2 regions of the Faecalicatena orotica genome follow, and region 2 is predicted to be linked to the other one. Evidence: a T-box and tRNA genes for the amino acid it is inferred to sense, from the RefSeq annotation. Region 2 holds a T-box; the other holds one or more tRNA genes.

Region 1 (5,035 bases), on a different contig from region 2:
GGGACTGTACGGAAGTATGCAGTACTTTAACATCATTCCGGAACACGCGACAGAGAATCTCCGAGCAGTAAAACTTTCAAAAGAGGATGCACTGACTCTGGGAGTAAAAAAGCAGGACACTGCCATAAGGATTGAAAGAACGACTTATTCCTATGATTCCATCATCGAATACACGATAGCGACAATTAAAGGGAACTTCTTTTACTACACCGTAGAATTAAATTAAAATGAAACAGGGGATCAGTACCGCTCGTAACGGCGGTACTGATCCCCTGAAATGATTATAAATACTTCACCGCAACCATAGCAATCCCCAGAATAGACAGTACAACGCCTGTCGCCCTGTTCAATGTCTTGGCTGGTGCTTTGTTTGCAAATCTCGCGGCAACCCTCGCACCGGCCAGTGTGAAGAGAACACATAGTACCAGCGCCGGCATGTCTGGCAGGCTTCCGCTGATGGAGAAATGTGACACAGCTCCTGTAAATGCCGTAAACGACATGATAAACACACTTGTTCCGACGGCTGTCTTTAATTCATACCCTAGCACGCTGGTCAGCATGAGAAGCATCATCATTCCGCCGCCTGCTCCGATAAACCCACAGATAAACCCGATTGCAATCCCACACAATATGGACTGTATAATCTTAGTTTTCTTATCTTTTTCCTCCTGTTTATCCTTGGTCGTCATAACCGGGCGCACAATAAATTTAATTCCCAGAATTAGTGTCATAAATACCGAGAACCCTCCCATCGTCGTATTCGGAAGCAGAGAGGCAATATAACTTCCTGCCATCGTAAATAACAGTACGGTACAGAGCATCACGATCCCGTTCCTGATATCCAGATTTTTATGTTTCCCGTATGTATACGCAGAAACCGCCGATGCCAGCACATCAGATGCCAGCGCAATTCCTACCGCTTCATATGCATCGAAACCCAAAAACGTAATCAACATCGGAGAAATAACCGCCGCTGCGGACAATCCCGCAAGGCCAGTCCCAATTCCGGCGCCCATGCCGGCTGCCAGACATACAAGTATCTTCGCAATCATCTTAATCTTCACCTCGTTTATCTTTTTCCATGTTTTCCATCATCTTGCGCAGGATATTTTCAAAGGTTTGCTTTTCTTCCTCAGTTACTCCCTCAAAAATAACTCCCATGACTTCTTCCTGCGCCTTTCTGGCCTTCGCTGCCACTTTGGCCGCACCATCCACTATGGTCAGATGCGCCACCCTCCGGTCCGACGCATCCTCTTCCACCGCCAGATATCCCCGCTTCACCAACAGGTCAACAGCCTTGGATACATAGGACTTTGCAATATGCCTGAACTCTACAATTTCCTTCGCTGTGTCATACTGTGGGTTGTTATAGAGGAAAAGCAGGACATCAATTTCTACCTTTGTCATATCATATGCAGATGCAATCTCGCTCAGCTTGCTCCCATATACTTTCTGGAACTGGTTTGTAATTGTCAAAAACTCAATAGTTGTCAGCATCTATGGCACCTCACTCTTTCTTAGACATATCGTTGCAGACCGCATAAATCGGATTTATTCCAATCCATTCAGAATATATAGTTCATTAAAGAACTGTTCTTTAATGAACTATTTTAACATATAAAACCAGAATGTCAAGCATTTCCTAAGACATACTTTTTCGAAATTAGGGAAATACTAGATACATAAGATAAAGGAGGTGCAAAATGGATAATTATACGAATATGCCCGGCCGTACCAACCCTGCACGTACAATAGACCCGGGGAAGCAGGAAAAGAATATAGAAATCCCCCTTGCTCCAGAAACAAATGCTACGAACGTTATCCCGGATGAAGTCCCGAGACGGGATGGTCCCGGCGGGGAGTAATGTATACCCAAAGGCCACGCCGCAGCTCATATCCTGCATACAAGTCAGCAGAATAAGGTGCAAAAAGAACCGTAGTCCCTTACAGTAATGGGATCTTCGGTTCTTTTAGGATTTGCTGCTTGTGTTTTTTTCCGTTTCATAATATATTTATAATATAAACATTAATGTACAGGGGGAAAATTATATGAGATGTACAAATTGTGGAACCGAATTTGAAGGAAATTTTTGTCCCAGCTGTGGTACACCGGCCGGAAAGTCGATCTTTAATACAGATTCAAAGCCCGTTTTTAACCAACCACAGCCAGAACCAGCTTTTAATCTGCCCACCCCAGAACCGCCGGCACCTAGAAAGAAAGTCCCTCTACGGCTGATTTTTGAGATTGCAGGCGCTTTATTATTGTTGATTTTTATGTTTTCCTCATTTGGCAGGGTCTCAAAATCCGATTACATGAAATTAAAAGATGATTATAATTCAATCGGTACAAAAGCCGAACAGTACAAGACCGAAATTGCACAGCTTGAGAAGGTAGAAGAAGAATATACTGCTTATAAAAAGCGAATGGAACCATACGAAGGATTAGAAGCATCGGAAGCCGAAGCCCGAAAAATAGCTGCTGATAAGATAACTGCCCAGAAGAAAGCTGAAGATGATAAAAAGAAGGCTGAGGAAGAAAAGAAAGCCGAAGAAGAAAAGAAAGCTGCTGCTGAAAAGGCTGCCCAGGAAGAAGCTGACCGGAAAGCAAAGGAAAGTGCAACAATGGAGCAAAAAAATGCATTGAGCAAAGCATCAAGCTATTTGGCATACACGGCATTTTCATACAGCGGCCTGATAGAGCAGTTGGAGTTTGAAGGCTTTTCAACCGAAGCTTCTACATATGCTGCCGATAATTGTGGTGCCGACTGGAATGAGCAAGCAGCAAAAAAGGCAAAAAGTTATCTGGATTATTCCTCTTTTTCCAGAGACGGATTAATTGACCAGCTGATATTTGAAGGATTTTCAGCAGAGCAGGCCGAATATGGAGTTTCAGCTGTAGGTTACTAAAAGAGCAATTAGTCCAAGAAGACATTAAAAAGGCCGCATCCCTTATAAACAGGTTTGCGGCCTTTTCTCGCAAAGCTGGAAATCGGACTTGAACCGACGACCCCCTCATTACGAGTGAGGTGCTCTACCGACTGAGCTATTCCAGCTTATGGTCCGTCAGACGAACCTTGATTATTATATCTCTTTTCAGCAATAATTTCAACAGTTTTTTTACTTTTTTCTTTTAGAATCCCCACATTTTTCAAATCACCCGGCAAATCTTACATTCACCGCACAGATCTCTGCTTTTGTACCCAGTCTCATGAACGGCCCAAACACGCCCACTCCTGAGGTAACAATATTATGCATGTCCCCCTTCCTGAGGTATCCATAAGAATTTTCCCACATAAGGCCCACCGTCAAATTTCCCGGAAATGTCTGTCCGTCATGGGTATGCCCGCACAGGTCCAGATCAACACCGGCCTTTGAAAGCTCGTCCAACTCCTTTGGCTCATGATCGATGACAATGATCGGTTTATCCTTGTCGAAATCTGAAGTAATCTCTTCTGCCGTCCTGCGCACGTCAATCCCCCGTCCGGGACGGTGAAAATCGGGTCTGCCATACAGATAAAAGCTGTCAGCAATCAACAATCCCTTGTCCTTAAGAAGTGTGATTCCGGCTTTTTTAAGAAACTCATCCATACGTGGGTCACTTTCCTTTTTTTCATGTTTGCCGCCGAACGTAAACCCCGCCAGTATCTTTTCCTGAATATCGTGGTTCCCGTAGCAGGCATAGGTCCCATATTTACTTTTTATGCCTTTTAAAATAGAAATCAGCCGGTCAGGGTCATCCAGAGCCTCATATTCATTGTCAAATATATCTCCTGCGATCACGACCAAATCCGGTTTCTGTGCATTTATTTTCCGGACCATCTGCTCCATCTCGAGGTGCCCCACATTATATCCCAGATGCAGGTCCGCTGCCAGTACAATCTTAAGTTCATCCAGATTTCCCGCATGTTTATCAATACTGATATCGTAATCCGTGGTTCTGATGATTCGGGCATTTACCGCCCCTCCGATGCACGCAGCAGCCATCAGGATCACACATACCGCCCCAATCACGGCGAATCCCCTTCTTTCACGCAGGATCTTCCATTTCTTATCTGTCTCTTTGTCCCGTCCCCAGTCCTTCCACACGAATATTCTTAAGATCAGCCTGATCAGGTCCGCTGCAAGAATTACAAGCAGGGCATAAAGCATCACGCCAAGCCAGTAATTGCCAATCAGTTTGAGGACTCTCTGCAGATTCCCCGCAGGCATCAGAAAGCCGGTCAGCAGGGCTGTTGCCAAAAGGGTATAAACCACGGCGACACACGCTTTCGGCTTTTTCCCGTGAAAATAGCCGCTGCAGGCATTCATCCACCGCAGCAGCCATCTTAAAATATATAAATTCAGCAGTATATAAACAGGTGATAAATAAACTGCCAGCATTTTCTACTCTGCTCCTTTGTTTTCTTCTCCATACATATGAACCGTCAGCTGGTTATAAGGTATCTCAATATTTTCTCTGTCAAAAATCAGTTTGATTTCTTCCAGTAGCCTCCACCTTGTCGGCCAGTACTCGTCTGTCTTCACCCACGCGCGAAGTCCCAGCATTACGGCACTGTCCCCGAGGGAATCTACAAACACCTTAATATCCTCATCCTGCATAATGGAATCATCATTTAACAGCAGGTCCTCAATCAGGGTTTTTGCCTTTTTCAGGTCCGCATGGTAAGCGATGCCTACCTTCATATCCAACTGCCGCTCCGGCCTTGCAGTCACGTTCGTCAGACTGCTGTTTGCCAGCGTGCCATTGGGAATCACAATCGTCTTATTGTCAACCGTAGACAGCTTTGTATAGAAAATCTGAATCTCTTTTACTGTTCCCTCATTCTTGCCTGTGTTTTCAATGATATAGTCTCCTACCACAAATGGCTTCAACAGCAAAATCAGGACGCCGCCCGCAAAGTTTGACAGACTTCCCTGCAGGGCAAGACCTATGGCAACACCACCGGATGCGAGCAGTGCGGCAACCGATGAGGACTCTACCCCGAGTTTCGTCGCTATGGTGAAAATCAGCAGCACATACAGGCTGGCTTTCAAA
Region 2 (5,035 bases):
GGTTTTCAACCTTTCACTCAGGATGCTGGGAACCGTTCAGGATGCGGAGGACGCGGCGCAGGATATTCTGGTGCGCGTTATGACCAATCTGGCTTCCTTCCGCGGGGACAGTGAATTTGGAACATGGGTCTACCGCATTGCAGTAAATTATCTGCTCAATTATAAGAAATCCATGTTTGCACATCAGCCCCTTGATTTTGAGTTTTATGGGAATGATATCAAGTTTGCGGTATTGGATGAGACCGATGCGGTCATTGAAGAGGAGAGCCGGGAAGAGCTGGCGGAGGAATTGAAAATGTCCTGTACCAATGTGATGCTGCAGTGCCTTGATCCTGAGAGCAGATGCATTTTCATTCTGGGAACCATGTTTAAGATCGACAGCCGCACGGCCGGTCAAATACTGGATATGACACCGGAGAACTACAGACAGAAGCTTTCAAGGATCAGAAAAAGGGTGGCGGCATTTCTGGCAGAGTACTGCGGACTCGGCGGCGGTATGTGCAGCTGCAGACGCCGGACGGCATATGCGGTGAAGCAGTACCGGATAAACCCGAAAAAACTGGAGTATGTCAGGATGCACCCATTGGATAAGGATGTGCTGTCAGCCTGTAAGGAGGAGATGGAAAAGCTGGACGAGCTTTCACTGGTATTTGAGGAACTGCCTGCATACCAGACACCGGAAACAATCCGCGACAGGATGGAAATGGTTCTTAAGTCCGTCCAGATGAAGAAAATTCAGGAATTTTAGGAGGAACACAATATGGCAGATAATATTCTTACATACCTTAGTAATTTAGAACAGAACAATAACAGAGAGTGGTTTCATGCACATAAGGCAGAATATCAGGACGCGGTGGCTCAGTTTGAAGGGCTTATAGAGGGGCTGATGCTGGAGCTCGGAAAAGATGACAGCCGGATTCTGCAGTTTAAGCCGGGAGAACTGACCTTTAAGATCATGCGTGATACCCGGTTCAGCCACGACAAGTCGCCCTATAACCCTGCGTTTCGCTGTCATATATCACCGGGAGGAAAACTGCCGGTTCCGGTTGGCGATTTTCTTTTCATCAGTCCGGGGGGACGATCTTTTCTGGGAGGCGGGCTGTTTGCGGATATGTTTAAAGATGCAACAAAGATGGTGCGCGATTATATCAGCACACATACAGAAGAATTCACAGATATACTGGAGGAGCCACAGTTTAAGGAATCCTTCAAAGTGGAAGGGAGTTCCCTGAAAAATGTTCCCAAAGGCTATGATCCCGGGAATCCTATGGCCGATTATCTGAAATTTAAAAGCTGGTATATTGAAGACCATTTTGAAGATGCGCTGCTGGATGATACAGATGCATTTATCGAATATGCCGTGAAAAGATTCCGCATGCTGAGGCCGTTCAACCAGTATTTGAATGAAGCACTGAGGGGCTTCCAGATGCCTGTGAGATAGAAAATCATACGTAGGATACAGGGATGTGACATGAGTCTGCCGGTCCGAAGCCGTATATATGGGGATTCGGACCGGCAGTGTTTATTTTTTATGAATCTTATTTTTGTTCCTGAACTTCTATTTTACGAATCTCTTTTGTCCTGATTTCTTTACAGATGGCGCCGATGAATTCCTGCAAATCTTTTGCACCTTCGTCTCCTAAGAAACGGCTTCTTACAGAAACGGTGCCATCATTTTCTTCCTTTTCTCCTACAATGAGCATATATGGTATTTTAGCAAGCCTTGCTTCGCGGATTTTGTAGCCAATTTTTTCGGAACGCCCGTCGACAGTGCTCAGGACGCCATTTGCTTTCAGTTCTTTTTCTACGTTGGCCGCGTAATCCAGATACTTGTCGGAAACAGGGAGGATGCGGACCTGTTCCGGGCAGAGCCATGTCGGGAACATGCCTGCATATTTTTCGATCAGCCATGCCAGAGTTCTTTCGTAGCAGCCTATGGAAGTTCTGTGTATGATATAAGGGCGGACCTTGTCGCCGTTCTGGTCGATATAATACATATCAAACTGCTCCGCAAGCAGTGCATCCCACTGTATCGTGATCATAGTATCTTCTTTGCCATATACATTTTTTGCATTGATATCGACTTTTGGGCCGTAGAATGCAGCCTCTCCGACATCTTCCACGAACGGGACATCCAGTTCGATTAAGATTTGGCGGATGTGTTCCTCAGTCTGGTTCCATACTTCAGCATCACCGATGTATTTTCCGGTGTTTTCTGGGTCCCATTTTGAAAGGTGGTAAGTTACGTCATCCTGAAGTCCGAGTGTTGTCAGACAGTGTTTCGCCAGCGCAAGGCAGCCTTTGAATTCTTCCACCATCTGGTCCGGGCGGACAATCAGGTGCCCTTCGGAGATTGTAAACTGGCGGACACGGGTCAGTCCGTGCATTTCTCCGGAGTCTTCATTTCTGAACAGAGTTGAAGTCTCACTGTAACGCAGCGGCAGGTCGCGGTAAGATTTCTGGCTTGCTTTATATACATAATACTGGAACGGGCAGGTCATCGGGCGCAGTGCGAAAACCTCTTTGTCTTTTTCTTCATCACCGAGCACGAACATGCCGTCCTTGTAATGATCCCAGTGGCCGGAAATCTTGTACAGGTCACTTTTCGCCATCAGCGGGGTTTTCGTGCGGATATAGCCCCAGTTGTTATCCTCTTCGTCTTCAATCCATCTCTGGAGAGTCTGGATGATTTTGGCGCCCTTAGGCATCAGCAGGGGGAGTCCCTGTCCGATTACGTCGACGGTTGTGAATAATTCCATCTCCCGGCCCAGTTTATTGTGGTCCCGTTTTCTGACTTCTTCCAGATAAACAAGATAATCATTCAGTTCATCCTTTGTAGCAAAGGCGCTGCCATAGATTCTCTGGAGCATCGCGTTATTGGAATCACCCCTCCAGTATGCACCGGAAGAAGAGGTCAGTTTAAATGCCTTGATGCCCTTCGTACTCATCAGGTGAGGACCCGCACACAGATCCACAAAATCCCCCTGCCTGTAGAACGAAATCACAGCATCTTCCGGAAGGTCGCGGATCAGCTCCACTTTGTATGGTTCCCCCTTCTCCTCCATAAAGGCAATGGCTTCATCACGGGGAAGTGTAAAACGTTCCAGCTTCGCCCCCTTCTTGATGATCTTTTTCATCTCCTTTTCGATCTTATCCAGATCTTCCCTTGAAAACGGTGCGGAATCAAAATCATAATAATACCCCGTATCGATCGCCGGCCCGATCGCCAGCTTTGCATCCGGGAACAGATTCTTCACAGCCTCCGCCAGCACATGGGAACAAGTATGGCGGACAACCCGAAGCCCGGCTTCATCTCTGGCTGTAAGAATGTTTAAAGTACAGTCACAGTCAATCACTGTCCTCATATCCACAACTTCCCCATTCACTTCCCCGGCACAGGCCGCCCTTGCCAGCCCCTCACTGATGTCAAATGCAACATCTATCACCGATTTACTCTCTTCATATTCCTTTACAGAACCATCTTTTAATGTAATCTTCATTCTATTTTTCTCCTTTCAACATAAAAAAGTCCCTGAACAATTTCTTCCGATTGTTCAGGGACGATAGACTTTCATACCGCGGTTCCACCCTTTTTGCAAGTGCCACTCAATTAGACGGTAACGGTGTCGGCCGGGCCTGATTAGGGCCGCTCCAGGGTGGTCTTCAGATAAAGTCCCATGAGATGCTCACACCAAATACATCCCTCTCTGAATGATCGATTATCCTACTCTTCCTGTCATAGCTTTGCGTATATGATTCAACTTGGTTTTTAGTATATCATGAATCAAATGAATGTCAAGGGTGAAGTGTATAAACCCTCCCGGCGGGATGCACACTGCGGCGTAAGTGGTAGATGTCGCGATGCGACCGCCGCAGGCGCGAGTTTCGCAAGCGAAACTTTTTATATTTATTGTGACTTAATCACGGAACTTCTTCTTCTGGTTGGGTATGATAAAAACATATTAAAGCGAAGGAGGATTTTATATGAATGTTATATTGGATGATAAACTAAAAGAGTACATGGATGAGAAGGACCTAAAAGACATTGTCCTGTATGCTGAGATGTGCAATACTTGAGGCGGCTCCTATATGGAGATATTGGCAAGGTTTGCCAATGAAGGTGAAAAGCTTGAGGAAAAGGGCTATAAGCGTGTTTCAAGTGAAAAGGGAGATGTGTATCTGCCGGAGAGCGGGCTGAACTATTCTAACACGATTACTCTTGGAATGGCAAAGTTCCTCTGGATGCCGAGAATTACGGTCGGCGGGGTGAGTGCGTAAAATGGTGAAAAAAAGGGAGGAGCCTGATGAATCAGATAATGTTCTGATTTGTCAGGCTCCTTTTCTATTCTGACTCTTCTGGTTCCAGAACAGCATATTCCTGTTCTTCCCTGCGCATCTGTGTCATAATAATCCTGCAGAGTACGGTCGTGATTACGACGGTGCAAAGATCGGCCACAGCCTGTGCCATCTGGATTCCGAGAAGCCCGAACAGCCGGGGCAGGACCAGCAGTGCCGGAATAAAGAAAAGACCCTGTCTGGCGGAGGCAAGTATGGAAGCGTATACAGTCTTGCCCATCGTCTGCATCATCATATTATTCATAATAATCCACCCGTTCAGTGTAAAGGTTAGACATTGAAACTGAAGGGCCGTAGTCCCGATTCGGATGACATCCGCATCATTCCGGAAGATCCCGATCAGATGCCCGGACAGAAGCATACCTCCTATAGAGAGGAAAAAGAGCACAACAGTGGAAACTTTCATGCAGAACCAGAAAGCCTCCCTCACCCGCCCGAACTTTTTGGCACCATAGTTAAACCCGCAGACGGGCTGGAACCCCTGGCCGAAACCAATCAGCGCGGAACCCGCAAACATCATGATCCTGCTTACAATGGACATGGCTGCGATTGCGGCGTCTCCATAGGGATTTGCGGCAATGTTCAGCGTCATGGTAGCGACACTGCCCAGCCCCTGTCTGAAAAGGGACGGCAGGCCGCCGCCCATGATTTCCTGAAGCCGGTCTTTGTGGAGCCGGAT

Evidence for each region. The T-box of region 2 lies ahead of thrS (threonine--tRNA ligase). A T-box ahead of a tRNA ligase gene usually reads a tRNA of that ligase, here a tRNA-Thr.
Region 1: it has a tRNA-Thr gene. The T-box ahead of thrS (threonine--tRNA ligase) is inferred to sense a tRNA for this amino acid. The anticodon was not compared.

What each region holds. Positions count from the first base shown of each region.
Region 1 covers NZ_CAJJZH010000003.1:190,249-195,283, reverse strand. The annotation lists gene ABIN22_RS07715 (GntR family transcriptional regulator) at 1-226, shown strand, start outside; gene ABIN22_RS07710 (sulfite exporter TauE/SafE family protein) at 282-1,052, opposite strand; gene ABIN22_RS07705 (MarR family winged helix-turn-helix transcriptional regulator) at 1,054-1,497, opposite strand; gene ABIN22_RS07700 (hypothetical protein) at 1,704-1,865, shown strand; gene ABIN22_RS07695 (Ltp family lipoprotein) at 2,050-2,907, shown strand; tRNA gene ABIN22_RS07690 (tRNA-Thr) at 2,981-3,053, opposite strand; gene ABIN22_RS07685 (metallophosphoesterase) at 3,154-4,380, opposite strand; gene ABIN22_RS07680 (mechanosensitive ion channel family protein) at 4,384-5,035, opposite strand, start outside.
Region 2 covers NZ_CAJJZH010000002.1:434,321-439,355, forward strand. The annotation lists gene ABIN22_RS05575 (RNA polymerase sigma factor) at 1-748, shown strand, start outside; gene ABIN22_RS05580 (DUF2461 domain-containing protein) at 761-1,441, shown strand; gene thrS (threonine--tRNA ligase) at 1,539-3,500, opposite strand; T-box leader at 3,554-3,749, opposite strand; gene ABIN22_RS05590 (hypothetical protein) at 4,090-4,278, shown strand; gene ABIN22_RS05595 (MATE family efflux transporter) at 4,343-5,035, opposite strand, start outside.